Regions from separate parts of the Paenibacillus sp. NPDC093718 genome, predicted to be linked through region 2. Evidence: riboswitches for the same ligand, from Rfam matches in the RefSeq annotation. Region 2 holds a riboswitch; each other region holds the start of a gene.
What was found. Region 2 has a riboswitch for ZMP and ZTP ahead of purT (phosphoribosylglycinamide formyltransferase 2). Riboswitches for the same ligand answer to the same signal wherever they lie in the genome.
Positions count from the first base shown of each region.

Region 1: linked by a shared signal. The riboswitch ahead of rpiB (ribose 5-phosphate isomerase B) and the one ahead of purT (phosphoribosylglycinamide formyltransferase 2) in region 2 are both predicted to bind ZMP and ZTP.
Region 3: linked by a shared signal. The riboswitch ahead of ACQKPA_RS00725 (bifunctional 5,10-methylenetetrahydrofolate dehydrogenase/5,10-methenyltetrahydrofolate cyclohydrolase) and the one ahead of purT (phosphoribosylglycinamide formyltransferase 2) in region 2 are both predicted to bind ZMP and ZTP.

Region 1 covers NZ_JBNNUS010000004.1:154,298-164,874, forward strand. The annotation lists gene atpA (F0F1 ATP synthase subunit alpha) at 1-371, opposite strand, end outside; gene ACQKPA_RS13610 (F0F1 ATP synthase subunit delta) at 390-935, opposite strand; gene atpF (F0F1 ATP synthase subunit B) at 932-1,420, opposite strand; gene atpE (F0F1 ATP synthase subunit C) at 1,516-1,728, opposite strand; gene atpB (F0F1 ATP synthase subunit A) at 1,835-2,596, opposite strand; gene ACQKPA_RS13630 (ATP synthase subunit I) at 2,632-3,009, opposite strand; gene ACQKPA_RS13635 (AtpZ/AtpI family protein) at 3,006-3,236, opposite strand; gene wecB (non-hydrolyzing UDP-N-acetylglucosamine 2-epimerase) at 3,412-4,569, opposite strand; gene upp (uracil phosphoribosyltransferase) at 4,635-5,264, opposite strand; gene glyA (serine hydroxymethyltransferase) at 5,609-6,859, opposite strand; gene ACQKPA_RS13655 (TIGR01440 family protein) at 6,950-7,534, opposite strand; gene rpiB (ribose 5-phosphate isomerase B) at 7,616-8,080, opposite strand; ZMP/ZTP riboswitch at 8,195-8,276, opposite strand; gene ACQKPA_RS13665 (low molecular weight protein arginine phosphatase) at 8,368-8,955, opposite strand; gene ACQKPA_RS13670 (manganese efflux pump MntP family protein) at 9,009-9,572, opposite strand; gene ACQKPA_RS13675 (L-threonylcarbamoyladenylate synthase) at 9,653-10,577, opposite strand, start outside.
Region 2 covers NZ_JBNNUS010000014.1:129,998-140,574, forward strand. The annotation lists gene ACQKPA_RS29905 (response regulator) at 1-799, opposite strand, end outside; gene ACQKPA_RS29910 (MATE family efflux transporter) at 997-2,355, opposite strand; gene purT (phosphoribosylglycinamide formyltransferase 2) at 2,665-3,825, opposite strand; ZMP/ZTP riboswitch at 3,922-4,002, opposite strand; gene ACQKPA_RS29920 (ATP-binding protein) at 4,256-5,704, shown strand; gene ACQKPA_RS29925 (hypothetical protein) at 5,731-6,000, shown strand; gene ACQKPA_RS29930 (YdcF family protein) at 6,031-6,663, opposite strand; gene ACQKPA_RS29935 (GNAT family N-acetyltransferase) at 6,990-7,511, opposite strand; gene ACQKPA_RS29940 (DinB family protein) at 7,700-8,170, opposite strand; gene ACQKPA_RS29945 (LysR family transcriptional regulator) at 8,299-9,213, opposite strand; gene ACQKPA_RS29950 (peptidase) at 9,543-10,577, shown strand, end outside.
Region 3 covers NZ_JBNNUS010000001.1:140,480-151,056, forward strand. The annotation lists gene ACQKPA_RS00695 (hypothetical protein) at 1-32, opposite strand, end outside; gene ACQKPA_RS00700 (PadR family transcriptional regulator) at 19-381, opposite strand; gene ACQKPA_RS00705 (Cof-type HAD-IIB family hydrolase) at 734-1,534, opposite strand; gene ACQKPA_RS00710 (sucrose-specific PTS transporter subunit IIBC) at 1,804-3,225, opposite strand; gene ACQKPA_RS00715 (glycoside hydrolase family 32 protein) at 3,222-4,724, opposite strand; gene ACQKPA_RS00720 (LacI family DNA-binding transcriptional regulator) at 4,904-5,896, opposite strand; gene ACQKPA_RS00725 (bifunctional 5,10-methylenetetrahydrofolate dehydrogenase/5,10-methenyltetrahydrofolate cyclohydrolase) at 6,193-7,041, opposite strand; ZMP/ZTP riboswitch at 7,106-7,185, opposite strand; gene ACQKPA_RS00730 (permease) at 7,343-8,353, shown strand; gene ACQKPA_RS00735 (TIGR03943 family putative permease subunit) at 8,451-9,428, shown strand; gene ACQKPA_RS00740 (CobW family GTP-binding protein) at 9,425-10,528, shown strand.

The sequences.
Region 1 (10,577 bases), on a different contig from region 2:
GTCGCTTCGATCGGGCCTTTGCCGTCCAGCGGCTGACCCAGCGGATTAACTACGCGTCCAAGCAGAGCTTCACCTACAGGAACCTCCATAATACGTCCTGTACGCTTAACCTGATCGCCTTCCTTGATTTCGGAGTATGGTCCCAGGATAACGACACCGACATTGCTCTCCTCAAGGTTAAGCGCCAGGCCGAACACGCCGTTCTGGAACTCCAAAAGTTCCCCGGACATCGCGTTCTCCAGGCCGTACACGCGAGCAATACCGTCACTTACTTGAATTACCGTACCTACTTCAGAGACAGTGATATCGGATTTATATTCTTCAATTTGACTTTTGATTAAAGTACTGATTTCTTCAGGTCTGATACTCAACGTTTTCACCCCTATCTACTATGCTCGTCTATTAAAAGACTTTTCAAGACGTTCCAGCTTCCCGGCAAGGCTTCCGTCATAAAGCTTGTCGCCAATGACAACTTTCAGGCCGCCGAGCAAACTCTCGTCCACAACATTGGTCACCCGGATATTCTGATGTGCTAACTGCCCGAATTCCGAAGCTACCTGTTCTTTTTCCTGATCGCTAAGCGGGTAGGTGGAGTACACAGTGGCGTCCGCCAATCCTAAGCTCGCACCTTGTATCTTCACATAACTGTTCAGCAGTTCAGCGAACATTTCTGTACGCCCTCTGTCGAGAAGCAATTCGATCGTGTTCAATACAGGCTGCGATACCTTCCCTGCCAACGCCTGGCTGATTACGTTCATCTTCACGGACTGGGGAATATTCGGCGTGGAGATGAATTTCTGAATGTCGGCATCGCCTTCAATGGCATGCACAACAGCGCGCAATTCCTCTTCCACTTCCAGACCCTTCTGCTGCTGAGCCGCCACTTCGAACAGCGCCCGCGCATACCGCTTGGCTGCTACTGTATTTTGGCTCATGGTCTGCCTCCTACCTCTTTAAGGTATTGATCCACCAGTTCTTCTTGAGCTTTATCATTCTTTACTTCCCGTTCAATCAGCTTGGTAGCGATCTTCACGGAAACACTGCCGATTTCATTGCGAAGCTCTTCGACAGCTTTCTTCTTCTCATTCTCGATATCACGAACCGCCTCGGATTTCAGGCGAACCGCCTCTTCCTTAGCCTGTTCCATAATTTGCTCTGCTTGTTTGTTGCTAGTTTGTCTGGAACGCTCGATGATTTCGTGAGCATCTTGACGCGCTTGCTCCAGTGCCTTCTTCTGCTCTTCTACATAAGCAGTTGCCTGCTGACGAGTCTGTGCCGCTTCGTTCATCTGGCTCATTACCAGCTCACGACGCTGCTCCATGATGCCGAACAATTTGCTGAACGCAAACTTCTGAAGCAAAAAGTAAAGAATAAGAAACGCAAGAATAGTAATTACCATATTTTCCCATAGAATTGTCATTGAGGTCACTCCTTTCCATCAACACGAAGTGCGGTGCCTAACAAAACGAAGGCGCGGATGGCATCGGCCCTCCCCGCCAAACCGTTGTATTGTTATTAAGAGAACATGATCAAGAACGCGATTACAGTAGCCGCCAAAGGAATAACCTCTACGATACCAACACCGATAAACATCGTTGTTTGCAATTGACCACGTGCTTCTGGTTGACGAGCGATAGACTCAACTGTTCTGCTTACGATCATACCGTTACCCAAACCTGCGCCAAGGGCGCCCAGACCTACTGCAATAGCTGCTGCCAAAAATTCCATTGTTAAATATCCTCCTTAAAATTGTTTCAAAATTGAAATTTGGTGAAACTATAGAAAATATCTCTTTCGAAAAACACCGCTGTTACGGCGGATTCGTCCGAGTTGATCAATGCTCTTCGTGAATCGTAGTTTGCGAGATGTATACCATTGTCAAAATCGTAAAGATAAACGCCTGCAATGCACCAATGAAGATACTGAAACCTTGCCATGCAGCCATAAACGGAATGCCCCAGAAGCCGGTTTTCAGAATCACCGTGATCAGTACCTCGCCGGCAAAAATGTTGGCATAAAGCCGGATTGCCAGAGCGATAGGTTTTGCCAAGTTCTCAATGATATTGAGTGGCAGGAAGATCGGGAACGGTTCGATGTAATGCTTCAGGTAATGCTTGCGATTCAGCTTCAAGCCCAGGTAGTTCATGAGCACGAACACAACGATCGCAAGACCGGCCGTAACGGAAATGTCCGCTGTTGGCGACTTCCACCACAATACGTGGGCGTAGTGGCCATGTTCAAGTCCGAGTGTAGCCAGAATTGGCTGACCAAAGACTTCGAAGTTCTCCGGCAAGTCGGTGATAATTGAGAACGGCAGGCCCAGCAAGTTCGCTACAAAGATGAACAGGATCAGAGTAAGCCCCAATGATATGTAAGCTTTCCCTTTCTTCAGATCCATCGCACTCGCTACGACGCCTTGCACAAATTCCACTACCCATTCCATGAAGTTTTGCAGTTTGGAAGGGTTTTCGACAGATAGATTACGTACCGCCAGTCGACATAATACGAACACCACCACGCAGGTGACGAGAAGCATTAATACCGCTGAAAGATCAATATTCAATCCGCCAAGTTTGATAATCGGTGAATCATGCATAAAATTGTTTTCACCCCTTTCCAAGTTAGCGCTGATCAATGATTGTTTCTCAAACTGAACACAATGCTGACAGGAATGGTCAACAATTGGGGTATGAACAGACCGGCAATTGCACCGCCGAGGGATACCTGTTCGAGTTTTACGGCGAAGATTACAATCAGAAGCCCGATGCACAATCTCGTAATGAAGCCGAAGTTGTACTTTTTCGGTTCCGGATCGACAGCCAATTGCGCCAGCTGCTGCACTTTCATGGAGAGGAAGCGTACATTAAACAATCCCGCCGCCGTGCCCATGATCAACCCCATCAATATCGGGCGATATTCCGGATAGAGAGCCCATCCGAGAAACAAGGCAGACAATAAGAGTAAGGATACTCTAAATACAGCGTTCACAATGGAAGTCAAATCATTCACGCCTGCGCCCCCAAAAACTTTTTAATGAGAAGAGCGATATTCAAAATCCCTACAAAGAGCCCCGAAAGCGTACCAATGGCAAGCCACACTCTGGGCCCGTCCAAATGATTCATGAGCCATCGCCCGGTAAAAAAACCGATGAGAATGTAAGCGGCAAGCAAACCGCCTGCCCCGCTAATGTATAGCGCTATCAACCAAGGGTTATCTTGACTTTTCGGATTTTTCATATGAACCTCTAATCCCAACTCATTTTACTGAATATAACAAGAGTTTGTCAATGAATCGATTTGATGGATTTACCGTGTAAAATCGGCGTTTTGAGCAGTCTAAATTGCGCAAAACGCCGCGGTAACCGTACAGTTCAACTGTATGCTGTCCCCTTGCTCATCAGAATACGGTAAACTATACCTTTGTGAACATTCTGTGAAATTCTTCTGGACGCTCTTTTCGGATGCCGAAATGGTGCAAAATCGCATTGACAATTCGCTGTGAAGCTTGTCCATCGCCATACGGATTAGCAGCTTTGCTCATCTTTTCGTAGAGCTCCTGATCGGTCAGAAGAACCTTAATGCGTTCATACACATTCTCCTCCTGGGTGCCTACCAGCTCCAGGGTGCCGGCCTCAATGCCCTCCGGTCGTTCGGTCGTATCCCGAAGCACCAGCGTCGGCACGCCGAATGACGGAGCCTCCTCCTGCATGCCGCCGGAATCCGTAATGATGAAATGCGTATGGGTGTAGATATTGTTCATATCCACGACATCCAGCGGATCAATCAGCTTGATGCGCGGGTGATCCCCCAGAATGCGATGAGCCGGCTCTTTAACAGCTGGGCTCGGATGTACAGGATATACGATGGCAATATCCTCAAATTCATCGGCAATGCGCTTTACCGCTTCAAATATTTGACGATGCGGCTCCCCTTGGGATTCGCGCCGGTGTGCCGTCATCAGGATCAAGCGCTTGCCCTGCGCCCAGTCCAGAACCGGATGGGTATAACCTTCACGCACCGTGTACTGGAATACATCCGTAGCCGTGTTACCCGTTACATAAATGCGGGAATCCGGCTTGTTCTCCTTGCGGAGATTCTCGGCGGACCAGTCCGTCGGCGCAAAGTGAAGATCAGCAAGCACCCCGGTCAGCTGACGGTTCATCTCCTCCGGATAAGGGTTCAGCTTGTTCCATGTGCGCAGTCCCGCCTCCACATGGCCGACCTGAATCTGCTGCAGAAAGGCTGCATAGCTGGCCAGGAACGTTGTCAGCGTATCGCCGTGCACCAATACAATATCCGGCTTGGCTTCACGCAGAACAGGCTCAAGACCCTCCAAAACGCGCACGGTGATCTCGTTGAGCGTCTGACGGTCCTTCATGACATCCAAATCATAATCCGGAACAATCTTGAACACATCCAGCACCTGATCCAGCATTTGCCGATGCTGCGCAGTAACACAAACGACCGATTCGATATGCTCTGGGTGACGTTGAAGCTCTAGAATTAGCGGCGCCATCTTGATTGCTTCGGGGCGGACCCCAAATATCGTCATCACTTTCACTTTTGACATGTTTGAAAATACCCCTCTTTGCTTGTTTTCAAATATTCAAGACGTACGAGTGACTGGCTTGGCTCTTATTTCGTGCCGTACAGCCGATCCCCTGCATCACCAAGGCCCGGTACGATGTAACCATGGTCGTTAAGACCCTCATCGAGAGCAGCAACATAAATGTCCACGTCCGGGTGGGCATCATGGACAGCTTTCACACCTTCCGGTGCAGCCACGAGGTTCATCATCTTGATCTGGGTACAGCCGCGTTTCTTCAGCACGTCGATAGCAGCGATAGCGGATCCGCCCGTTGCGAGCATCGGATCAATGACGATCAATTCCCGTTCCGTTACATCGGTTGGAAGCTTCGTATAATATTCAACAGGCTGAAGCGTTTCGGGGTCACGGAACAATCCGACATGCCCTACCTTTGCCGCTGGAAGCAGCTTGACAACTCCGTCCAGCATGCCCAGACCGGCGCGAAGGATCGGAACCAAGCCGAGCATGCGGCCGGAAATGACTTTCCCTTGGGTTTCAGCGACCGGCGTCTGCACGGATATCGATTCAAGAGGAACCTCTCGCGTAATTTCATAAGCCATCAAAGTCGCGACTTCGTCTACCAATTCGCGAAAGTCTTTTGTGTTAGTCCGCATATCGCGGATAAATGTAAGTTTGTGTTGAATCAACGGGTGATCACAAATCACCAATTTTCCCATGTCTGGTCCCTCCGGTTTGAGTACAAATGTTATTTCAATATGGGCGTTAAATATTTGTGAGCTCCATAAATCCTGTCTATTATATCATTCCCTCTAGTCAATTGACACCTGCACGGGTCATGTTTTATTCCATGAGTTTTTGACCTTATAACGGAATCGGATCTTCTTCTGCCCTGAACCTAGGTTTTCCATTCTCGCCTATATTGATGCTAACCGCGAAAGGGCCTGACTGGGAAAATGAGAGCATAGCAATCTGGCCAGAATGTTCATAGCTCCTAAAAGGACCCCACCTGCATCAGGCGGGGTCCTCTTATCATAGGCTTCTTATGCGAAGGAAACTGTGATTAATATTTCATTTCAGCATAGAGAGGATATTGATCTGTAAGCTCAGCCACCAAACGGCCTGCTTTTTCAAGCGTTGCCTCGTCTTTCGGCTGCTTCAAAGTCATGGCAATAATTTTCGCGATGGTAACCATCGCTTGCTCATCCATACCGCGGGAAGTAACCGCAGGGGTACCAATACGGATACCGCTCGTTACGAACGGGCTGGTCGGATCAAACGGGATGGCATTCTTGTTCACGGTAATTCCGATGGAGTCCAGAACTTTCTCCGCGTCTTTGCCGGTGATGTCCAGATTACGGGTATCCACCAGCATCAGGTGGTTATCAGTTCCGCCGGAAACGATGTTCAGGCCTTCCTCGATCAGGGTATCGGCCAGCACTTTCGCGTTCTTCACGACATTCTCTGCATACGTCTTGAAAGACGGATCCAAGGCTTCGCCAAGCGCAACGGCTTTGGAAGCAATCACATGCATGAGCGGGCCGCCTTGGGAGCCGGGGAATACCGCTTTATCAATCGCTTGCGCCCAAGCCTTTTTGCACAGAATCATACCGCCGCGAGGTCCGCGAAGGGTCTTATGCGTCGTTGTCGTTACAAAATGGGCATGCGGAACCGGATTCGGATGAAGACCAGCCGCAACAAGTCCCGCAATATGAGCCATGTCAACCATGAACAACGCGCCTACGTCGTTGGCGATGGCTGCAAGCTTTTCAAAATCAATAATGCGAGGATAGGCACTTGCACCCGCCACGATCAGACGAGGGCGATGCTTGAATGCCGCTTTGCGGACTTCGTCGTAATCGATCAGGAACGTGTCTTCTTGCACGCCGTAGGCAACGAAATTGTACAGAAGACCGGAAGCGTTAACCGGGCTTCCGTGAGTCAAATGGCCGCCATGGGCCAGGTTCATGCCGAGCACGGTATCTCCAGGCTTCAGGGCTGCCAAATATACCGCCATGTTCGCTTGGGCACCGGAGTGAGGCTGAACGTTGGCATGCTCGGCTCCGAACAATTCTTTGGCGCGGTCACGGGCGATATCTTCCACGATATCCACACGCTCACAGCCACCGTAATAGCGTTTGCCAGGGTAGCCTTCCGCATATTTATTCGTCAGCACCGTCCCCATTGCTTCCATAACCGCTTCGCTGACAATATTCTCAGAGGCAATCAGCTCAATGTTGCTGCGTTGACGCTTCAGCTCCAAATCCATCGCTTCCAATACAGCCGGGTCACTCTTCCGCAAATGTTCCATCATGTTCATATCCTCCCATAATCAATCGTTATTTTTTCTTGCAAACTTAAAACTACAAGTAATCATCATTAAAAAAGCGAGTTCTCATTCGAATCAATCGCACAACGTGGAATCATCCGTCTGCTCAAGCCGGTACACCGCACGCTCTCCGCCAATCAGCTTCGGGCGGGTATATGCCGCAGTTACGCGCGCCTCCCCGATATAACGCTCGGTCGGCCGGAACGGAACCGCCACTCTCCGCAAATGCATGCCGATCAGCGTCTCGCCGATATCGACACCCGCATGGGCTTCAATCGATTCCGCAAGGCAGGGCTCCTTCATGCGGCGGTAAGCTGCGGAAGCCATCGACCCGCCCGCACCCGGAATGGGAACTGCCGCCACTTCCGTCAAGCCCAGCCGCTCGAGCAGCTCGCGTTCCATGACAAGCGCACGGTTCAGATGCTCACAGCATTGATAGACCACCGCGAAACCGAATTCCGTTTGAACCTCGGCAATGCCCTGAAGGAGCTGCTGAGCCGTTTCAAGAGCGCCGCCTGTACCGATCCGGCGTCCGACCACTTCACTGGTGCTGGCTCCGATGACCAGCACTTTACCCGGGCCTAAGACGGCCGCTTCGGCCAGTTCGCGGACAATACGCGCTGTCTGTTCGTTCAAGGAAACCTTGGAGATATCCGTCATGTCACAGTCCTCCCGATGATTTTTTCACAGAAGATGCTTCAATCCCATATCACGATAGCCGCAGCTGTATTACGCGTTCACTTATCGCGATACATTCTTCAGGTAACGCTCCTCTATGGCCTTGATCTTGTTCACGCGGCCGACATGGCGCTCGCCATGACTGAAATCCGTAGTCAGCCATGCGCTGACGATTTCGGCAGCAAGTCCAGGACCGACGACACGCTCACCGAGCGCAATCACGTTGCTGTCGTTATGCTCGCGCGTCGCTTTGGCCGAGAACACATCATGTGTCAAAGCGCAGCGAATGCCCGGCACCTTATTGGCCGCAATACTCATGCCGATCCCCGTACCGCAGATCAGAATGCCGCGGTCCGCTTCACCCGAGACGACCTTCTCGCACACCGGAAGGGCATAATCGGGATAATCCACGGAATCGGAACAGCCGCAGCCCAGATCCTCCACCTCGTGGCCAAGACCCCGAATGACTTCCACGATCTCCTCTTTCAGACGAATGCCGGCATGATCCGTACCCAATGCAATTTTCATCTATGAAAAACCCCCTCGTATGTTCGCTTTTGCGTTTTAGCTTGTTTCATTATAACCCAAATCGGGCGCAAAAGACGAAAAAAGAGCAGTCGGCGCACGTATTGTGCTCCAAATGCTCTTTGCCCAGGCGACCGGCCGTATATTCCGATGCTCCATCGTGGTTTCATCCACTTCGTCGCCAGTTACACCGGATCATTTGTTTTTCACCTTCATCTTAAAGCAATACCATGCGAAAGGCAAGTGGCTTTTTAGCCCAATGGCAGGCTTCATATCTCTAAAGGCAAGGCTTAGTTATGCCGATCCGCTTCCAGCTTGTCCAAAAGACGGAACAACGCCGTCCGTATCTCTGCGGCCGTGGCTTCATATTCCTCCCGCGAGCCCCCGAAAGGATCGGAGATATCGAAGCTTGGGATGCGCTGACGCAGCTCGATCAGACGCTCTCGGTCACGGTCGCTGACATCGCGGCCCAGAGATCTGGCCAGCTCAAGCGCGGCATACAGACTATCCTGCTCCCGCAGATCCTCCAGCACCCGGCGGTCATCCTCAACAAACTCTTTCAGCGTGTGCATCTTGTCTGCGGCGTGCGGGAACTGCCTTATAGCATACTGCTTATGCGACTGGGTCAGCGTCAGAATCAGGTCTGCCCACTCCACCAGGTTCGCGGTCAACGGTTTGGACACCAAGTGTTCCTGGATATCCTGGTCTCGCAGTATGGATTCCGCATGATGGGACATCGGCATTCCATCCACGGCCGAGACACCGGCGGACTTCGTTTCCAACGGGACGCCCCGTTGTTTGGCAAGCTTGCGCAGCATGCCTTCAGCCATCGGACTGCGGCAGGTATTTCCCGTGCAGACAAACAATATATTTTTCACGGTCCCATTCCTCCCGTTCGTAGGTCTTTGGGGTTATTGTAACAAATATTGCGTCAAAAGATAAACATGATGCCAAAGATGACCAAAATCAGTCCGCCCAGCATTTCACCGTACTCCCCCAGCTTATTGCTTACCTGACGGCCAAGCAGCAAACCGAGAATGGACAGCAAACCGCCCACGACCCCGAAGGAAATTACGATTAACAGCACATCATCCACAAACATTCCGAGCGAAACGCCTACCGAGAAGGAGTCGATGCTGACGCTAAGCGAAAACAGCAGCATGCCTAAAAATGCGGTAGGATGGATTCGCTGTCCCTCTCCGCCCCGCAGGGCGTTATACATCATATGCCCGCCCAGTAAAAGCAGCAGCCCGCCAGCAGCAAGCCCTGTGACGTGGCCCAGTAACATGCCAACATAGCGGCCGGCAAATAAGCCCAGCAGCGGCATCAGCATGTGAAACAACGCGATCATGAAGCTGATGCCCAGCATATGGCCTAAGCGCATACCGCCTCTCATTCCAACTCCGATTCCAAGCGAAAATGCGTCTAACCCGAGTGCAACCGCCATCAGCAGAATCGCCGCAAGCTGTCCCGATTGGACAGACGCCTCCAGCATGCCCATTCCCCCAAGTCCCATGGTCTTGTACACCATATGCGGACAAGGGGTAAATGATGCCAAAAGCCTTCAGCCGCAGCTCAATTCACGTCGATGATGTGGTGTCCCGCGGCCTTCAGCAGCCGGTTCATGACGGCTGCTCCAAGGCCTTGCTCCGGGCACGCTTCGGCCAGAATGAAGGTTGCGCCTTCGTCATCGAACCGGCGCAGGCCGGCATACAGCCGGCGGGCCGCTTCCTCCGGCGCGACCAGGCTGCCGAGCGAGACGGCAACGTCCGCGCGGTAGTGACCGATGTGCTCGTCGAACGACAGCACGCCGGTCACCTCCCCGCGTCGGGCGGCCGCCTCAAGCTCGGCCGCGATGCGTGCCGACACCGCGTCGGCACGCGGGCCCTGCACCACGCACATCGCACCCTTCGGTGCGTAGTGCGTGTACTTCATGCCCGGCGAGCGCGGCGCCGGGCTCTCCGCCTCCCCGGCGGCGCGATGCAGCGCCGGGTCCATGCGCACGCTTGCCGCAACGGAGGCAAGCTGCTCGGCCGTGACGCCGCCCGGGCGGAGCACCGTGACGGCGCCGTCTTCGCCGACTTGCACCACCGTCGACTCGACCCCCACCCCGGCAGGGCCGCCGTCGAGAACGCCGTCGATCGCCCCGGCCAAATCCTCCAGGACATGGCTGGCCAGCGTCGGGCTTGGCCGACCGGAACGGTTCGCGCTCGGCGCAGCCAGCGGACGCCCGGCTGCGCTGATCAAGGCCAGCGCCACGTTGTGATCCGGCATCCGCACGGCAACGGTATCGAGCCCTGCCGTCACACGAGGGGATACAGCACCCGGTTTAACGGGCAGTACCAGCGATAGCGGCCCAGGCCAGAACCTTGCCATCAGCGCCCTTTCTGTCTCATTCACATGACGGACCAAACCGTCAAGCTGAGTAAGCTCCGAAATATGCACGATCAATGGATTGTCCGACGGCCGGCCCTTCGCAGCAAAGACACGCTCGACCGCT
Region 2 (10,577 bases):
TTTTTAATAAGCGCTCAAGCGTCATCTGCAGCTCGCTAAACCACGCTTCGTCCTCCCTCTCATCATTCGCAATCAGCAGCACAATGCTGTCCTGATATATGAATGCGCTTACAAGAGATAAGGGATCCAGAAGCTCCTTGGCAATGTTCAGCATGGCATGCAGCATTAAATCCAAGTCTCCAGAATGGCGTAGGGAGGCTGTGGAGGTTTGCTCCTTATCAACTGAAGCGGGATATAATGCCATAACCGCAGCCAGGTAACAACCTCCATTCAAAGATAATTCGTAATTTCGAATCTTCTCCTCAATATTCGAGCGGGGCAATTTCCGGGTGAGCAGCGACGCAAGAAACGATTCCCGAAGCAAAGGCAGGCTTGTCCGGTAATGCTCCTTCAATTGGCGCACGTCCTCACGCTCCGCCACCTCCATATCGATTTTGTCCTTGATCTTGTCTAATAACTCCATGAAGCTTTCGGCAGAGAACGGCTTGAGCAAATACTCATCCACGCTGAGCGTAATCGCTTGGCGGGCGTAATCAAATTCGTCATAGCCGGTCAAAATCACGATTTTGCACAGCGGCTGATGCTCCCTTAGCCATGAGGCCAGCTGCAGTCCATCCTGAAAGGGCATACTGATATCGGTAATGACAACATCCGGCTCCAATCGCTCCGCAAGCTCCACGGCCTCTCTCCCGTTCTCCGCCGTTCCCTCGATCGTGAATCCGCAGGCTCCCCACTGGATTTCCTGCACGAGTCCCTCTCTTACGTCGGCTTCATCGTCCACTAACAGCACTTTATACAAGGCAACCCCTCCTGTTCTAATCTGTCAAATTAGTTAAAAGAATCTAATGTGATCTTACCGCGGCCCATCCAAATTGGGAATGCATCATGTTCACGCTGTTTGAGGCAAAAAAAAGAACGAATGCATGGCTCTTGAACAACAGAGTGATTTCTGTTCGTTAAGTCATGATTCGTTCTGAACTCGATTGTATAAAATCCTTACGCCTGAACCGGTATGGAGACGGGATTTGCAGGCTTACTTAACCTTTTAATGCTCAGGTAGTAGGCAATGCCGAGCGGGATGACGGCTCCGAGCCAAGCCAGCGGGTTCGCCAGGCTTGCGCCGAGGAATCCGATTTGCGCGGTCAGGAAGATGGCAGCCAATACCCGCATGATCAGTTCCATGATGCCGGCTACGGTTGGGATAAAGCTCTGTCCCAGTCCCTGCAGCGTGAAGCGGTAGATGAACAACAGCGACAGAAGCAAATAGGTGCTTCCGTTCGATAAGAAATACAGCCTGCTAAGGGACAGCAATTCTTCCTGTCCTTGACCGACAAAGAGGCTGACGGCTGCAGGACCCGCGAATATAACCAGCAACCCCACGGCGATGCTGAATGATCCCGAGACCCATATACATTGTTTAACTCCAAGCTTGATTCGGTCTATGCGATTCGCACCGAAGTTCTGGGCCGCAAAAGTCGCCATCGTAATGCCAAAGGAACTCATGGGCTGCGTAGCGAGCATGTCAATCTTCTGAGCCGCAGTATATGCGGCTACGGCTGTTGCCCCAAGACCGTTAAGCGTAATCTGAAGAATGATGGCACCGATTGCAATGATGGAGGCTTGGAAGCCCATCGGGAAACCGACCCACATATGCCGGCGTATAAATGTCCAATCGATGGACCAATCAGCATTCTTGAACTGCAGAAGCGGAACCTTTTTATGAATGTATAACAAGCAGAGCAGGCAGGAGAACAGCTGCGATACCACCGTGGCAAGCCCTGCTCCGGCTACTCCCATCTTGAATACAAGAATAAATAACAGATCGAGTACGATATTCAGAATGCTTGCGACCACCAAGAATAGAAGCGGCGTCCGGCTGTCCCCAAGCGCTCTGAGCAAGTTCGCCAGCAGGTTGAACAGGACGGCTGCGCCAACACCCCAATTAATGACGATTAAATACGAATAAGCATCATCCAAGATTTCTGCCGGCGTGTTCATCATGACGAGGACAGGTCTCGTGAATATGACACTAACAATGGTCAGAAAAACTGTGAATACAAGGCTAATCCATATACTCGTTCCCACGCTTTTGCGAACGCCCGCGATATCCTTGGCGCCAAAACGCTGCGCCGTTATGATGGATAAACCTGCCGTCAAGCCTTGGGCAAAGCCAATGACAAAAAACAAAATACTGCCCGTCGAGCCAACGGCCGCAAGTGCGTTCACACCAATGGTGCGCCCCACAATCAGGGTATCCGCCATATTATAAAATTGTTGAAAAATATTTCCGATCAAAAGCGGGATCGTAAACATGATGATCAGCTTGATCGGACTTCCTTGCGTCATGTCTCTCATGTAGATTCTCCTATGCCGTCATAAACGTTCCTCTATATATTTATTGATAATATAATGCTATAAACTGTGCCTATAGAGCAGCACCTTGAGAACATTATAATGGGTGAGGGTCGTTTGTATTCTTGTGTATCTTATCATGAAAGAACATAAATTTCTGCATATTTATCATCAAAACCATAACGAAAACAAACCATGAGAATCAGAAAAATTCATCTCCGAATCTAATCCGCGAAATAACTTCAATAAAAAAGATCAACCGGTAATCGGTTGACCTTTTTGGAATCACCACCCTAAGAAATCGGGGAATGATTATGCTTCTTCAACAGCAAGCTTATCCAAAGCCTGCTTCGCACGCGAACGTGCTTCCTCCACTGCGCCGGCGGTTGACAACGCAACTGCGACTCGTCTTCCGACCTTGGTGACCGGTTTCCCAAAAATACGCAGCTGCGTATTTGGAACAGCCAATGCCTGCTCGGCACCGGTAATTGTGTAGTTCTCCAGCTCTCGCGCCGCTTTCAGCGGACGGCTGGCTCCCGGCGTTATCAATTCGATCTCCGGGATCGGAAACCCAAGAATGGCACGGACGTGAAGCGCGAATTCAGATAAATTTTGCGTGACCAGCGTAACCAAGCCGGTATCATGCGGTCGCGGAGACACCTCGCTAAAATACACTTTATCCGCAGCCAGGAACAATTCCACACCAAACAATCCATAACCGCCAAGTTCGTCGGTAATCGTCCTTGCAATATATTTAGCTTCTTCCATTTGCTCTTCGGACATGTTGTGCGGCTGCCAGGATTCGATATAGTCCCCGCTCTCCTGAATATGTCCGATTGGCGCACAGAAGCTTGTTCCATTGACAGAGCGAACAGTCAGAAGCGTGATCTCCGACTGGAACGTAATGAATTCCTCAATGATCACTCTGCCGTTCTGCACGCGGCCGCCTTCCATGGCGATGTTCCAGCAGGACTCGATATCCCCTTCGGAACGGCATACACTCTGGCCTTTGCCCGAGGAACTCATCAGAGGTTTAATCACGCACGGAAAGCCCATGTCCAGGACAGCTTGTTTAAATTCCTCATAAGTATCGGCAAATCGATAGCCCGCAGTAGGCAGCCCCAACCCCTCGGAAGCTAACCGGCGAATCCCTTCACGATCCATCGTCAGCTTCGCAGCTCTGGCCGTAGGAATAACCCGGTACCCCTCTTCCTCCAGCTTAACTAGCTCCGAAGTAGCAAGAGCCTCGATTTCAGGTACGATCAGGTCCGGCTTCTCCTGCTCAATGATTGCGCGTAATTTTTCCCCATCCAGCATATCGATGACATGGCTGTGATCGGCAACATGCATGGCAGGAGCATCGGCATAACGATCGACGGCTACGGTTTCAACACCCAGTCTCTGCGCCTCAATCACGACTTCTTTTCCCAGTTCTCCCGATCCTAGCAGCAATATTTTCTTCGTTTTTAACATCGTTGTCGTATCCCCTTTTCGTAGTTTCAGAGATTTATAGAAGCAGAAAATAATAATAATAATAATAATAAAGAGGTAAGGGAAATAAGCTTCCCTTACCTCTGCCCAGGCGTACGGCCGTCGTCACCTATGTGCTCCCTCATGGTCCCCCATGCTACGCCAGTCACACATAAACCTATACATTGTTATATAAATCATACTGAATCTTCCCGTTAATTGCAATATCACCGTAAGGCCACATTAGAATTTAGACTTCAGCATATCGATTGCATCCTTCAACGATTGTGAAAGCCACTTCTTGGGGTGGATTTATCGCCAAAACGAGAAGTTTCGTTAAAGATCTATCGCTTTAAAGGATTGATGAATGATATGGACCAACATATAATATGGATAAATTCATTCCTGTCAGAAATTTGAAAGGAGACTTGCAGTGCTGCCTTACTCCAACTCTAATCCTGATTTTGCCTTTGAACAAGCCGTATTCGGAATGGCAATGATATCGCTTGATGGTTCGATTCTTAAGGTCAATTCGGCACTAAGTGAACTATTGGGATATTCGCAGCAGGAGTTAACTGCCGGGGCGCCACAAGAAGATAACAGCATCCGCGCCTTATTGAATCAAGTGGTTCGGAACGCGAGTGCTGCACAGGATCATCAGCAATCCATCACCCAGTTTGAATATATTTACCACCATCCATCCGATCGTGAAATATACCTCAGTGTACGTATCAGCGTTAAGCAGGAGCTGAAGCAGAGTCGCGGTGGCTACTTGGTACAGTTTGAAGATCGAACCTTGCTGAGACAACTCATGAAGCAGCTTGAGCTGAAGGAACAGAAGCTGAACGAGAAGGAAAATTCGTTTCTGCAGCTGCTGGAAGGACTTCCACTCTCCGTACTCATAACAAAAAAAAGCATTATCCACTATGTTAATCCTGCGGCGCTCAGACTTGTTAACGCTGCGCATCCCCAAGACGTCTTGGGGATTTCAACAGATGTGATCGTCGACGAATCGTGCCATAACGAGCTTAGCCTGCGAAGGGCAAGGTACACCGAGAGTGGGAATGGAGAGCTCGGAAGCTTCAATTATCTAATACGCTGTCTGGACGGACAAAAGAAGATGGTCGCCGGGTTCACGTTAATCATCAATTATGAAGGCGAGAAAGCGGCGGTCGGGATTTTCAAAGACATCACAGAGCAGCTGATGGAAGAGAATCGTGTGATGCAATCCGAGAAGCTGACCACCGCCGGCCAGTTGGCCGCCGGCATTGCCCATGAAATTCGAAATCCCTTAACTTCGATTAACGGATTCGTAAAATTGCTGCGATCTGCGGAACGCAGCAACGAGCTCTATTTTGAAATCATTGAATCGGAACTCAAACGCATCGAGCTCATAGTCAATGAACTCCTGGTGCTCTCGAAACCGCAGAGCGTTCATGTCAGCGGACCCATCGACGTGTCTGCCATTATGGAACAGATCATTACGCTTATGAAGGTTCAAGCAGCCCTCAAAAATATCGAGATCATCCCTCATTATCCGATGGCACCCGTCTTCGTCCAGGGTGAAGTAAACCAGCTCAAGCAAGTGTTCATCAATCTGCTGAAAAACGCAATGGAAGCGATGAATCAAGGCGGAACCATTACCCTGGACATTTTGCACAACGCTCAAGAGGTTCAAATCATCGTGCAGGACGAAGGGATTGGAATGACGCAGGAGCAAATCCAATCCCTGGGACAGCCCTTTGTTACGACCAAAGACACCGGGACGGGACTCGGACTGATGATTACCAAGAACATTATTCATAATCATGGCGGTACGATGAACGTCGAGAGCATACCCGATCATGGGACAACCTTTACGATCCATTTACCGGCTTTATAACGCATACATATAACGGAGGAAAAGGCATGGACAATCAGGAACCAAAAACACATAAACAATTTGCGATGGACTGCTTCAATCAAGTATGGGACATCTTGGAGAACATTGTCGGATCATCGGTAAGCCTCGAGCCATTCTATATAGGTTACGGGTATGAAGCGGAAGCCCGAGCCTATCTGCTCCTGGGAAACAAGGAGCAAGCTCTCTTGTCCAAAGAAAAAGCGACAAGGTATCTTGATAAGGTAACCGATAAGGAGAGTCATCAGATGCTTGCGAACGATCTCAAGAATCTGTAATAGGACACGGCCTTCCTCTGCGCGGATCCTTTATCGGAATGGTGCAGCCAGTTGATAACCGATGTAATAAAAGACTTCTCTGATTAAAAAAGGAACTTTGCTTCTCAGGCTCTGATATGCACTCCGGGCTGCGGGTGAAGGATTGGCTTCCAATCCCATATCTTGAGCCATCATCATCGCCCGCTTCATATGCAGCGGGTCACTTACAATGAGGTAAGAGGACAACCCTGCTGAATCTCCTACCTTATTGGCAAAGTGCAGATTCTGCTCGGTGATCGTTGAAGCCGTCTCGACAAGGATGTCACTCTCTGGAATATCGTGCTCGATGGCATACTGCCTGGCAACTTCCGATTCGGCAAGTTCATCCTCCGAACTGCGTCCCCCTGTAAATATCAGCTTGTCTACGTACTGCCGGTCATACAGCCATAGTGCATGATCGATGCGTCCCTGAAAAACAGGCGATGGCTCCCCTTCCCATACAGCAGCCCCCAGCACTATGGCGGCATCAGACGGGATATTTGCTGTTCTTTGCGCATAATTCCATATGGTGATGCCCACATATAGCGTATAAATTAGGAGGATTCCAATGAATCCCGCCAACACATGAATCATGGTACGCTTTCTTCTGCCCCGAGCTTCCCTTGCCGGCATATTTCGTGTCATGCTGCACCCCCAGCGCCAAATCTTAAATCTACCTTCAGTATCCATTCTATCATGTTCAGCAAAAAAGCCTGCTGCTCCCTTATTGAGAGCGTCAGGCTTACTTTGCTGTTAACCACCGTTATTCATTCTGGCTCTACCGATGATAACATGAATTCGAATCTACCGTTTAATCCGCATCATATCCGTGAACTTTAACATGGAGTGAGTGGATCCTGTTCCGTCATTGCTTATCAACTTCCCTTATTCACAGATTTTATAACAAATAAGCCCAATGCATCTCATTGTTATAAGAGATACATTGGGCACAGCATATTATAACAACAGAACTATGAAATTGTACGCCATTCAGACTTCAGCATCGCATAGTAATACTCATCCCACCAAATATCGCCACGAGGAATACACTGTTGAAAATAGCCTTCTCTCCTCATGCCCAGCTTCTCCATCACTCGATACGAAGGTGTATTCTCAGGCTGACATGTCGCAATGATCCGATGCAACCCCAATACCTCGAAACCGTGCTGAAGCAAAGCTCTGGCAGCTTCCGTGGCATACCCCCTACGGTGATAGGTCGAATTAAACACCCAGCCGATTTCATAGGTATGCTGGCCGAACCATGGATGAAACACTACGTGTCCAATCACTCGTTGTTCCTTTTGCAGGCAGACGGCATAATGATGAGCTTTATCGCCCTTGTTCTGAGCAAGAAATTGTTTTACTGTTTCTTCCGTATGCACGGGCTCAGGCATGTAATGCATCACCACCGGATCGGATGTATATTGCAGAACATCCTGCCAATCTTCTGGTTCAAACTCGCGAATTATTAATCTTTCCGTTACGATATCCATTTGCCCGACTCCTCTTCAAGTTGTATTCAAGTGTCCTCTTCATACCGCACACTTCAATACAGGGGCAAATGCGATTCGCCGTATATACAAATCTTTCTTAATTACGCCGGGTCACCCTCTTTCACTTTACCAGCCTTCTCGGATATATATTCGCCATAAAGTATTAGACTCCTGCATAATATGTCAAATTACTGGATATTTTGGCTGAGTATCGATTTCATCTTATCAAAATGCATGCCTTCATGATACAAGCAAAAGCTTAAGAATTCTTCAACCCGGGTTAACTTTAAACCTTTGGAGGTTGTATAAGGGGAGAAGACCGTATCGTGCAAATGCGCGTTGTACCTGTGTTCGATTCGATGGACCTGACCCTCAAGCAGTTCGACAAGCTCGTGCATGGATGGCCACGCTTCGCTAATCTCCTTTGGTTTAGAACCCGATCGGAACAGCTGGGTATATTCAACGGGAAGGGTCATGGTTTCTCCATTCACGCCGAACGCAAACCTTTCCGTTATGAATAAAACATGTCCCATATTCCATTTCACGTGGTTATTCATTCCACTCGGAATCAACTCCGCTATCTCATCCGGGAGATCCCTAACGAGATTCAACGTTTGTGCACGCACAAATTCCAAATGTTCAAACAGGTATGCTCTCATGCAGCCCACTCCTTCTCATTTTTATCCAGCGTCCGCTTTAACCGAGTGTACTCCAAATGCGGATAAAGAAATAATACTGTTTTCACCCCGTTTCATAAAAAAATGGATCAATCAAGGGCAAGCCTTCATCATCCATGGATATACTGGTTTTTTTCGCGGATATCCGCTTGAATATAGGAAATAAACGAATGGACTTGCGCAGGTCTCGCTTCTTGTCTCTTGGTGCATACCCGAATAGGGTGCGGGAAAGTTACGCCTGACACTTTAACCTTGCCAAGTTCGCCCGAAGCCAGTTCTTTCTTGATAGAAAGAGCAGGAACCAAAGCAGCCCCGTATCCCGCTTTTACCGCTTCAATGGATTCCTTCAACCCCTCTATCGTTATGGAACGGCGAGGTTCGCGTGCATCCGATGACTCAATCAACGACCATAACTGTTTTCGCGTGTAACTTCCTTCTTCCCTCAGCACAAAGGGTTCCTCCATAAGCTCAAGGAAAGTTACTTCTTTACCGGCTAGTCGATGAAGGGCAGGCATAGCAAAAATTAATTCATCCTCCATAATTGTATAGGTCTCGATATCTTCCGCTTCAATGGGCCAGTTGCCGCATACGATGGAGATATGCACCGAATCGTCCTGTAACCGCTGCAGCGCGGTTCGGGAATTTCCTTTCAGCAGTTGCACATCCATCCTTGGATGCTCCTGCTTATACCCAACCAGCCATCCGGGCAGCAAAGCGCTCTCGGGCAGCTCCGTGGCGCATATTCGCAAACTTCCCTGCTGACCGGACTTGATGGCCTCCATCATCTCTTCCATCTCGGCTTCCATCGCAAATAACCGCTGGGAATGCCTGGCCAACGCTATACCTGCTTCAGTCAATTGAATATTGCGTCCGTTCGCCTCAATCAATTTCATGCCAAGCTCCCGCTCCAGATTGCGGATTTGGGCCGTAACGGCTGGTTGACTTAACAGCAGATTGCCGGCCGATCTCGTAATGCTTCCCGTCTTGGAGACATCATTAAAAATGCGTAGTGCATGAAGATTCATAGGTCATCCCTCGATTCTTGAACTATTCACCTGGTCAATCTGTTGCAATCAGTTAGATCGTTTATATCCTAAATGAAGCTCATTTGTAAACTGCTGAATCGAATTTATGACACATTGAGAGATGTGCATCGAATATAAGGACTCTGACTTCTTGATGATTGAGTTCGCAATCAGCCTGATGATCCGTCTTCATGATTATTCATGGTGCTGCAACCTTTTATCATTTCTCCCGTCTATAGTGGTGCAGCAAGTACATTTTACCAATTCATGATACGACTTAGCTGGAATCCTAGCGTTCTAGGATAATCTACATTTGGAGGATACCTACCATGAAAAAAATCTACAAAGTACTAGCAACCGCTACGGTTCTCGCGTTGGCGGCACTGCCAATAGCAGCGAATGCACAGGCCGTCCCTCCTGCTACAGCCCATACGGGACAAGGCAACATCACGAACCAGGTGAAGAAGATCGTTCCTGGAACGATGGGTTACATAACGGATTTCGTCAATGACAAAACAGGCACATGGATTACCGTAACCGGCCGCGGCTTGGCAGCAACCGATCAACAAGAAATCAAGCTCTCGATATCCAAAGATACTAAAATCATGGATGCCAAAGGCAACCAAGTCCAGCTCCAAACGATCGTGGATAAAAACAAAGCGATAAAAGCTTTCTATAGCCCAAACATAACGAAGAGCCTACCCGCTCAAGGTTCGGCTCTTACGATCATTGTACAGGATAACGACCTCGCCGGTATTGATGGAACCATTTCGGAAGTAACCAAACAAGGCATTCTGGTGGAAGGAACCAATCTGTACAACGACAGCGAAGAGACCATTCTGCTTCATCTGGACCCAAAAGCAAAAATCATCGATCAAAACGGCTGCGCACTGAAAGCAAGCGACCTGGAAGCCGGCATGAGCATTCGCGCTTTCTATGGACCTTACATGGCTTTAAGCATGCCGCCTCAATCCTCAACGAATTATATACGGGTCAACGCGAATGCCGAGAATAACGATCAGGAGCAAGCAGCCGGCATTGACGGCATCCTTACAGAAATGAAGGATGGAAGAATTAGCGTTTCCGGTAAACCAGCTAAAGCAGGTGACCTCGAATACGTCGTGCTCGCTGTTGATGGCGACACAAAGATTGTAGATGCCGGGGGCAAATCGTTAACGACTGAAGCCTTAAAATCAGGTCTGCGAATCGATGCTGAATACGTGTCCGTGATTTACCCTGCCCTGCCGCATGCAGATAAGATCGTCGTCTCCGACACCTCAGCGCCCAAAGTCGAAGGCACGATAACTACATCTGAACGCACGTCAAAGGATCAACTGTATATCAATGTAGGTTCAGATCAATCC
Region 3 (10,577 bases), on a different contig from region 2:
ACTGCATAAATATACCTGTTAATCAGATCCATTACTAAACATCCCCTTGTCAGCAACAAGCCCTTCAAGACTTGTCATCATATCTTTCCATTCATGGTAAAGCTGGCGATATATTTCTTTCCCTGTCTGACTTATGATGTAATATTTCCTCGGACGAGCTTCATTCGTATCCCACTCGCTATCCAGCAAGCCTTGTTTCTCCAACCGCCGCAGCAAGGGATACAGGGTACCCGCTTCCACGCTGATCCCCTTCTCCTGCAATATGGTCACCAATGAGTATCCATACTGAGGTTCCGACAATTGGCTGAGGACACCAAGTATGATGGTTCCTCGCCGAAGCTCCTGCACCAAACTGTTCAGAATATCTTGATCCTCTGACATATCATCAACTCCTGGTAATCATTATACTGTACGCCACACACTAATGTATATAGACAATTAATAATTATTTACAATTATTTTTTTGCTTATACTTGTTGCAAGGCTGCTAATCCAGGAAGTAGGCCAAGTGAAGACCTGCACTTTCATCTAAAAAAGGTTATCCTACGGCCGGGACTGTCCCAGGTCATAAGATAACCTTCTTAAATGCTCTCATCTCACAGCGATGTTGTTCCTTCGTTCCATCGTTAAAACTGCGCTTCTCGAAATGCACTTCAAACCGAAAACATGTCAGTCCTTATCGTCCCGCTGGAACGAAGACTGACACGCTGCATGACTTTCATCGTAAAAATAACTACACGATTTCCTGCGGTTCCTTGCCCAGTAGACCCAACATACGAAGGCCGTACTGTATACCGTCTTGATCAACATCCCTGGTTATATGCCTGGCCGCCTTCTTGACGATTTCCGGCGCATTGCCCATCGCCACACCGTGGCCCACGTACGACAGCATCTCCAAATCATTCAGATAATCGCCAAAGGCGATAGTATCTTCCAGATCGATGCGCAGCAGCTGAATCAATTGTTTGATCCCTTCGGCTTTGGATCCCCCGGACGGCAACACATCGATCCCATAAGGACCCCATCGAACGAAATCGAACCGGCCCTCGAATTTGTTCACGTAAGCTGCTTCCTCATCCTCCGTGCAGAATACAATGGCCTGATAAATATCTCTGCCCAAGTAGTATTCCGGATCATATTCAGGGATCGTGAGCTTTAGTTCCCCCCAGCTGGAATCGATATGAACATGCTCGGTTACGTTCATCTTCATGGCTTCACTGCCGGCATATATGATCGGATGATCAAACTCAACGGCCTGCTCCGTCAGCTTCTGCAAGGCATCTTGCGCCAATGGATTTCCATATATCGGTTTGCCTTCATGAACCACATACTGACCGTTCAAACAAACATAGGAATTGATACCAAGCTCCTCCCGCAGCTCTTCAAAATGATAGGGAGCGCGCCCTGTCGCTATGGCGACGATGTGCCCGGCACCCTTTAACTCCCGAATGGACTCCTTCGTTGTAGCCGGAACTTTCTTTTCATGATCCAGCAGCGTCCCGTCAATATCAAAAAATATGATTTTCTTATTCAATGAAACTCGCCTCTCTTCCGTATATTCTAGCCAGTAACCATATTGTAAATGATGAAAAGCATTTCAGAGCAAGCCATTATTTCAGCAAGGTCGTTCGGACACATCCCGATAACGCATAAAAAACCGCGCAGGAGCACGGTTTTTATGGTATTTAATATCGATGAATTCAAGATAACCCTCTACAATAACATTAGCGCAAGTTACCGTAATTTTCTTATCTAACGACAACAAAAGAGTCCGCCTTATGCAGACGGACTTCTTCTGTGGGCTTATTTCGCTTCCGAGCGAACATCATCGAGCATTTTATCATTGAATCCGAACAACCAAGTCAGCACAAAAGTTAGAGCCATCGCGGTTACGTTGCACAAAATATAGAGAGGAAGCTGGCTGTTCAAGTATAAGAGCGTACCAGGAATTACGGTAATCGCCATGCCTGTGGCCTCGAGCTGGAAGAGGGAAGCCATAAAACCGCCCACGCCACCGCCGATCAAGGCGATAACAAACGGTCTGACGTAGCGGAGGTTGACCCCGAAAATCGCCGGCTCCGAGATTCCCAGCATGGCCGAGAACGCGGATGGCAGGGATAATGCCTTCAGTTTTTTGTTTCTCGTCTTGAGCCCGACGGCCAGACATGCTGCCCCTTGTGCTGCCATGGCGCTAGTCACAATCGCATTGAACGGATTACTTCCCGTCTTCTCAAGAAGCTGAATTTCCAGGAAGTTGAAAATATGATGAACGCCGGTGACCACAATGATCTGGTTGAAGAAGCCGATCACAAGACCCGCAATGCCGAACGGAAGCTCCAGCAAGAAGGTCGTCGCGTTCAGAACCACCTCTTCCAGGGAGTGGAACACGGGTCCGATGGCGAACAGCCCGAGCGTAATCATTACAAGCAAGGTTAAGAATGGCGTAACGATCAAATCGATGGCTTCAGGAATGCGTTTTCGCAAAAATCTCTCGAATTTCGCGCCCAGTAGTCCAATGAAGAAGGCTGGCAGAACCGAGCCCTGATATCCAACAACCGGAATGAAATCGAAGAGCATGAGGGCTTCGGCCGAACCGTTCGCCACGCTATAAGCGTTGGGAAGAGCCGGGTTAACCAGCATCAAACCCAGCACGATACCAAGCACAGGGCTGCCCCCGAACACCCTGAATGCGGACCAGGCCACCAATGCCGGCAAGAAAGCAAAAGCCGTATCCGTTAGTACCTGGGTGTAGAGCAGAAAATTAGGCGAGATATCATCCGGTGCCGCTCCAAACCAGGCAAGCACGGTGTCCTGGGTCAGCAATCCCCGTAATCCCATGAACAAGCCAGTGGCGACCAGTACCGGGATAATCGGCACAAACACATCACCGAATGTACGAATCGCCCGCTGAAACGGATTCCCCGACTTTTTCGCCTGAGATTTCAGTTCTTCCTTGCTTGTGCTCTCCATTCCCAGGGATTCGACCGCTTCAAAAATCTGATTGACGGTTCCTGTTCCGAAAATGATCTGATATTGGCCGGAGTTGAAAAAAGCGCCTTTGACCTTATCAATATTCTCGACCTTCTTCTGGTCAATCTTCTTCTGATCGTGTACCATAATTCGCAGTCTCGTAGCACAGTGAGCAAAGGAAGCGATGTTCTCCCTGCCACCGATGGCTTCCACTACCTGCCTTGCAATTTTCCGATTATCCGCTGCCATGTTCATTCATCCCCTTCTATATCTTTTACGGCTTGGGCAAGATCCCACTTCTTGACCTTCAAGCCGACGCTGCCGTTTGTTGCGAAAAATCGTATATGACGGCTGTCCCGCTTTGGAAATATCCGACTCGAAAATACCTCTTCGCCATCATTAACGAACACCTCTACCGAAGAAATATCCACAAAAAGATGGAATTTGATCGAGTTTACTTTGGCATGCAGCATGCAGGTTCGTGTCGTTCCGTAATCACTCACAATCGTTGCACCCGATGATGAGCGATCCAGTGTAACCTTTTGCCTGAGAGCGTCATACCAGATGACCGTCCGCTCCGTTTCGCCGGCTCGAAACTCAATGCCAACAGCGTCCGCTTCGATCGCATGGAACTCGCATATCATCTCGAATACGGTCCCCTCAACTCCTGCATAACTCTTCACTTCGCTGTAAAGTGTATCCGCTGCTTCCATGGCCTTATCGCGGAGCACTTCCAACTCGGGGACCGGCTCCTGGATCAGCTTGCTCTCACGGAACGAGAGCGCACGCGGAATAGTCAAACAATGCGCCCAGCCATGCGAGTCGGTTGGATAGACGACCTCCGGCAAACCCATCCAGCCTACCATGATGCGCCGATCTTGCTCGTCCAGCATGGTCTGCGGTGCGTAGAAATCAAAACCTCTGTCCAGCTCGTAAAACGAGCCGTGTTTAAACTCCAGCGTGTCCCGATCCAGCGGCTTGCCCAAGATGTAGCCGGATTGGTAAATGTTCCGGTATTCGTCGTCTTGCGGACTCAGCCCCTGCGGCGAAAACAGCAGCACGCCCCGTCCTTCCAGTTCAAAATAATCGGGGCATTCCCACATATAACCGAAATGTTCAAGACGGGTTTGGATTTCCCCTTTGCATGTCCAATCCAGCAAATCCGGTGATTCATATACGACAGCCGTTCCTGTCTGATCGCCCCTTTGGGCGCCGATGACGAACCGGTACTTGTCTTCGTCTTTCCATACCTTCGGATCCCGAAAATGCTCGGTGTATCCGTCCGGTACACGGCCGATTAGCGGCTTATCGAGCTTCGTGATCAATCCATCGCGATTCATCACGGCCATGCATTGATAAGATTGCCTGTTCCATTCCTCATCCCGGGCATTTCCGGTATACATCAGATACAGTTTGTCGTCTTTCACGATTCCGCTGCCCGAATAAGCGCCATAAGCATCCTGCGGGTGGCCAGGTTCAATGGCGATGCCTTGGTTTTTCCAATGCACCAGGTCTTTCGAGGATGTATGGTACCAGTATTTCAAGCCGTGATACGTACCCAGCGGAAACCATTGATAAAATAAGTGATACTCCCCGTTATAATAAGAAAACCCGTTAGGGTCATTCAGCAAGCCCATGATGGGCTGTATGTGAAACCTCTGCCTCCATTCGCTTAATTTCACTTTCTCCTTTAAGGAGGAAAGCTCTTCGGGAGAAGCCTGATCCAGGCGTCGGTATTTCAGTTCTCTGTCCATATCTCTTCTCCTTATAAATGGGCTTACTAAAAAATCAAACTGATCATGCTATGCGTGAACATCTGCCTAATCCACCTGTAGTGGAACCGGTTCCAATCAGGAGTAAAAATAATGAACTCAGCTCCAATACCTATCAAAGGCAGTATTGGAACCGGTTCCGTTTTTTCAGTATAGAATACCTATTTTAGATTGTCAACGCTTTCCCGATGAATCATATCGCAACTCATGACCGTCAGGATATTCACAGGCTCGTCGTTGACCAGCTTCATTATATGCTGAGCGGCGAGATGGCCCGCTTGGGAATATCCATATTTAACCGTTGTCAATCCAGGATGAATCACCTCGGTTACGTCGTATCCGCCAAATCCGGTGACGGAGAGTTCGTTAGGAATTTGAATGCCCTTCATATTAGCCGCTTTCATAACGCCTAACGCGATGTTGTCAGTAGCGCAGACCACGGCAGTTGGCAGCGTTCGGTTCGACTCAAAAATGGACCATGCGGTCTTTACACCATCCGACATCTTAAATCCGCTCTCATAGAGATCCGCTTCCGCCTCACTATCCTCGCTTACTGCTTTCAGAAACCCTTCCTTCCGCTGAACTCCGACAGCAACGTCTTGTTCCGTCACCCCGATATAGGCAATATGGCGATGTCCCTTGGACAGCACATATCGGCCCATGTCATAGCCTGCGGCATAGTCGTTATAAATCATGCTGTGAACATCCTTATGCTGCTGTCCTAACAGGATGACAGGGATGCCGATCTCTTTAATCGCGGCAAGATGGGTTTCCGTCACTTGAGTGGCAAATAAAATAATGCCAGATATTTTTTGCCTAGCGAGATCATACAGCGCTTCAATCTCCCTGGATAAGTCCTGGCTTGCATTGATTATGAGAAGCTGATAACCGTGTTTCCTTAATTCTTCATCCATGCCGGCAACGGTCTGCGATGCTGAGAATGAATCCAGACGCGGTACAATGGTGCCGATCATGCTGGTTTTCTTCGCTTTCAAGCTCTGTGCAAACGAATTCGGAATATAGCCGGTTTCCTGAATGACCAGCTCAATTTTTTGGCGTGTTACATTGCTGACGGAACCTCCGTTTAAGAAACGGGAGACCGTGCTTTTGGCAACTCCGGCTTTTTTGGCAATATCTGCAATCGTGTTCTTCATTCGGTGCTCCCGGGAGCCGCTTGCGGCGCTGCAACGAACAGATTGTCCTCCACAGCTCCTAGTTGGGCAGCACAATTGATCATGTTTCGTTTGTGCATGAATCTCTCCCCTTCGTTTTCGCTTTTTCCTAACTATACCATGACGTCCAGGGATCCGTGAAATGGAGACTCCAAGCCTATCATTGCATGAGCCATATCTTTTCCATGTTCCAGACTCTTACTAGAAATGAAACGATTCGAAGGGGATTCTTCATGGGCGCACCCTTAATTCATATGCAAATGGTCTATGGCTTTCCTTTAGGCTTGCACGGTTCGCTCGGCCGATTCGACGGTATGCTTCAGCAATGTAGCAATCGTAACGGGGCCGACACCAGCCGGTACCGGTGTAATCGCAGATGCCACCTTCGCGCAGGCTTCATAATCGCAGTCGCCGATATTCCCTTTATTGTAGCCGGCATCCAATACAACGGCTCCCGGCTTAATCCAGTGCCCTTGAATGAAATTAGGCTTGCCTACGGCCGCAACCACGATATCCGCCTGGGACACAAGCTCCCCGAGGTTCTTGGTTCTCGAGTGGCAGATCGTAACGGTAGCATTGCGATTGAGCAGCATCATCGATACCGGCTTACCCAGAATCGGACTGCGTCCGACCACCACGGCATGCTTCCCTTCGATCGGCAGATCATAATAATCCATAATCGCAATAATCGCGGCAGGCGTACAAGACGGATAATCGGCAAAACCAAACGCATTTTGCGAGAAACCGAGCGTGGTTACTCCATCCACATCTTTTTCAATGGCAATGGCATCAAAAGCCGCCCGTTCATCGATATGATGCGGCACCGGATGCTGCAGCAGAATACCGTGGACATTCGGATCCTCGTTCAGCTCTTGTATCGCGGCGATCAGCTCCTCAGTCGAGGTCGATGTCTCCAGCACCACTTTCTTGGATATGATGCCAAGCCGCTCGCAAGCATTTCCCTTCATCCGCACATAGGTCGCCGAAGCTGGATCATCGCCAACTAGAATCGTTGCCAAACAAGGCGTTATCCCGTGCTGCTTCAATTCCTGTACCTTCACCGCCAGCTTTGCCTTAATATCATCGGATACCTTTTTTCCATCCAAAATTACGGGTTCCTTACTCATGCTAATCCGCTCCTTCGCCATTGTATTAAAAACATAAAGAGGCAAGGCGACTAATCGTCTCCTTACCTCTTGCCCAGGCGTACGGCATATGATCCTATGTGCTCCCTCTTGGTACCCCAAGCTACGCCAGTAACACACAGATAACTTTTTTTAAATATACCACGACTTTGGACTTCGCGCTACCGTTCATGAAGTTGACGTATCAAATCGTAATCTTTTTGATTAATTTGCAAGAATCTAGTATGTTGCCGATGGTACAAGCATAGAATGTCCTAAGAACAATTCGCTCCAGGAGGCCCGAATGAAATATCCGGTAATCTTCAAAATGCTGCCCTTCATGATTCCGCTTGTCTTCGTGATACCGGTCTTGACGATATGGCTGCAGAACGATTCAAGTCTAATATCAAGCCGTGACATACAGCAGGTAAAAACGGTTTTTACGGGCATTTTCCTTGAGGCGCTTCCTTTTGTGCTGCTTGGGGTGCTAATTTCGTCCCTCTTACAAATGTTTGTTAAAGAACAGTGGGTGCGTCGGATCACGCCCAAAAATCCGGTCATCGGCGTCCTGTTCGCTTCCATGTTGGGGATCGTGTTTCCCATCTGTGAATGCGGGATGATTCCGGTCGTCCGAAGGCTGATGCTTAAGGGGATGCCTGCCTACATCGCTGTAACCTTTATTCTCAGCGGACCTATCCTGAACCCCATTGTGTTCGCTGCAACGATCATGGCCTTCCGTTCGCATCCCGAAGTAACGATCGGCCGGATGGGACTGGCTTTTGCAGTCGCGGTAACGGTAGGTTTGCTCGTCTATGTTTTTTCAAAAAACAACCCGCTCAAGCGTTCCTTACAAGAGTTTACCGAACAAGATTCCGCCATTGGTGAACGCAAGCTGCACGAGCATCCCAAAACTTGGAGAAGCCTGTTTGTCCACGCCGGAGACGAATTGATCGAAATGGGCAAATACCTGGTTCTTGGCGCATTCCTGACAGCCTGCATCCAATCCTTCATCCCTAGAGAAGAGCTGCTGGCATTGGGGAACGGTCCCACCGCTTCTTACCTGTTCATGATGGGGTTTGCTTTCATTCTGTCCCTTTGCTCGACTTCGGATGCCTTTGTGGCATCGGCGTTCACTCACACCTTTACCGTAGGTCCGCTCGTATCCTTCCTCGTGCTCGGCCCGATGCTGGATTTCAAAAGCTTGCTCATGCTGTCGGCTACCTTCAAGACCAAATTCGTAATTGGTTTAAGCCTGCTGGTGATGACGCTTGTCTTTATCGGCTCTGTAGCCGTCAACGCTCTTTTGGGTGGATAGCTGCCTAAGGATGAAAGATTGACGAAATACCAAACGAGATTACCGGGACCGTTTAGGATCATCAGGTATCCGCTTGAGATTGGAGGTGATTGGGAGGATGAAGTCCAGTTTGAGGATACGGATTCACTATACGCTCCGGTCGCTGCTTGTTGCGGCTCTCGCCGCTTATATCATGCATCTGAATGCTTCAGATTCGCTCGAATATTACCTAGCGCCTCATATGCAGACCCTGCTGCTTCTCTGCCCGGTTCCGTTGTTGTTCATTGCATTCGGGATGATGTGGCATTCCCTTGCGGGCGATTCCGGAGAGGTGTGTGATTGCGAGCACCCCCTGCCTACCGGCCTTGTCAAAAACGTAACGGTATACGGGTTATTCACAGTGCCGCTGCTGTTTGGCCTGCTCCTGCCGGACCAGGCCCTGGGCAGCGATATGGCAGCCAAAAAAGGAATGATCTACACCTATCCGAATCCCGATGTACGGCGTAAAACCGAAGACCGCAACACTTCCGCCTTTTCAGGCACAAATAAGCGATTACCCGGCATTGATCAAGGAGCAGCAGCAGACATCGCATTGAACGAACGATTCGTTGCCAAGGACATCTATAGTGTGGAGTTTGCAGAGCTTGCCAAGCGCTTATATACACTGCCCGTCATTAAGGTAGAACCGGACATTTTCTCAGAAACCGTCGGGGCTATGGATATGTACAAAGAGCATTTTCAAGGAAAAACCATCACGGTGCAAGGTTTCGTCTTCCGCGACGTACATATGAATGAGGATACCTTTGCCGTCAGCCGATTCCTCGTGATGTGCTGCACGGCAGACGCCGTACCGTTCGGGGTTCTTGTGCGCGGCACGAATGCTGCGTCGTTCACTAATGATACGTGGGTCCAGATTGATGGCACGATCCAGGTCGCCACCTTGAATGGTAAAGAGACTCTGCAAATTCAGGCGGAGCAGATTCAGCCGATCGAACAGCCGGCATCCCCTTACATTTTCACGAATCTGGACTCCGTCGCGGAGTTTGACGAGCTGTATTCGAATGATAACGAGACCAAGGAGGTAACAAATAAATGAACAAGATACCCGTTGTACTGATTAGCGGATTTTTGGGGAGCGGCAAAACCACGCTGCTGCTCAGACTGCTAGAATATGCCGCCAAGCGGCAGTGGAGAACCGCTGTGCTTATGAATGAGATGGGCGAACAAGATGTGGATGGCGATACGGTTTCCGGCCAAATCCCCGATCTTCCGATTGAGAAACTGCTCGACGGATGTATCTGCTGCACCAGGCGAGACGAGCTGGGTCAAGCATTACAAACCCTATTAGATCAGAAGCCGGATCTCATATTCATCGAAACGACCGGCGTGGCGAATCCTGAACAGATTCTTGAGGATCTGCAGGATCCGTCCCTGGCTGATCGAATCTCGATCCAGCGCAAAATTGCCTTGGCCGACTGCGGCAAATTTCTCGAGTACAACAGCTTCTTTGCATCCAGTCGTGAACTGGTGCGTACCCTGCGGGGACAAATCAGCTTCGCGGATATGATCATCCTTAACAAGGCGGGGGACTGCGACGTTAAACAGATCAACAAAGTCATGAGCTCCATTAGAAAAATAAACACGACGGCAAGTCTGGCCGTAACCGACTACAGCCGTTTGGATGAAAATGAAGTGTTTTCGACGCTTCAGCTTCAGCTTGAGCCCTCTAAGGACCCGAGCCATTCGTTTCCAACTTCGCAAGGGAAGCCAGGAAATCCTGCGGATCGTACGCAAGACAAACCGTTGACTGATGATCACAGCAAGCATGCGCACCACCAACCAGAGAGATCTGTCAATGACCACCATAGTCATCTGCACGGAGAAGAGTCCGGACACAGCAGCACATCCTTCACGGGCTTGGATACCTTGACCTTATCTGCTCCATCCCCCTTCCCGCTTCAGTTGAGCGTGATCGAAACGTTTCTCGCTGCACTTGGCTCCAGCCTGATTCGGGCCAAAGGTTACATCCATCTCTCGACGGGTCCCTCTCTAGTTCAGTGGGCGGGTTCAGAGCTTGAATGTAAGCCAAGCACGCTGCAGCTGCAACGCGGATATCTTACGCTGATCGGCCATCGTCTGGACAAAAATCGCATGGTTCAGGAGTGGGAAGGCTTGCTCAGTGGCGTGGTACAATGACAGCTGGATGGATGGTTAGTTAGACAGAGATAAAGTAAAGGAGATCCTC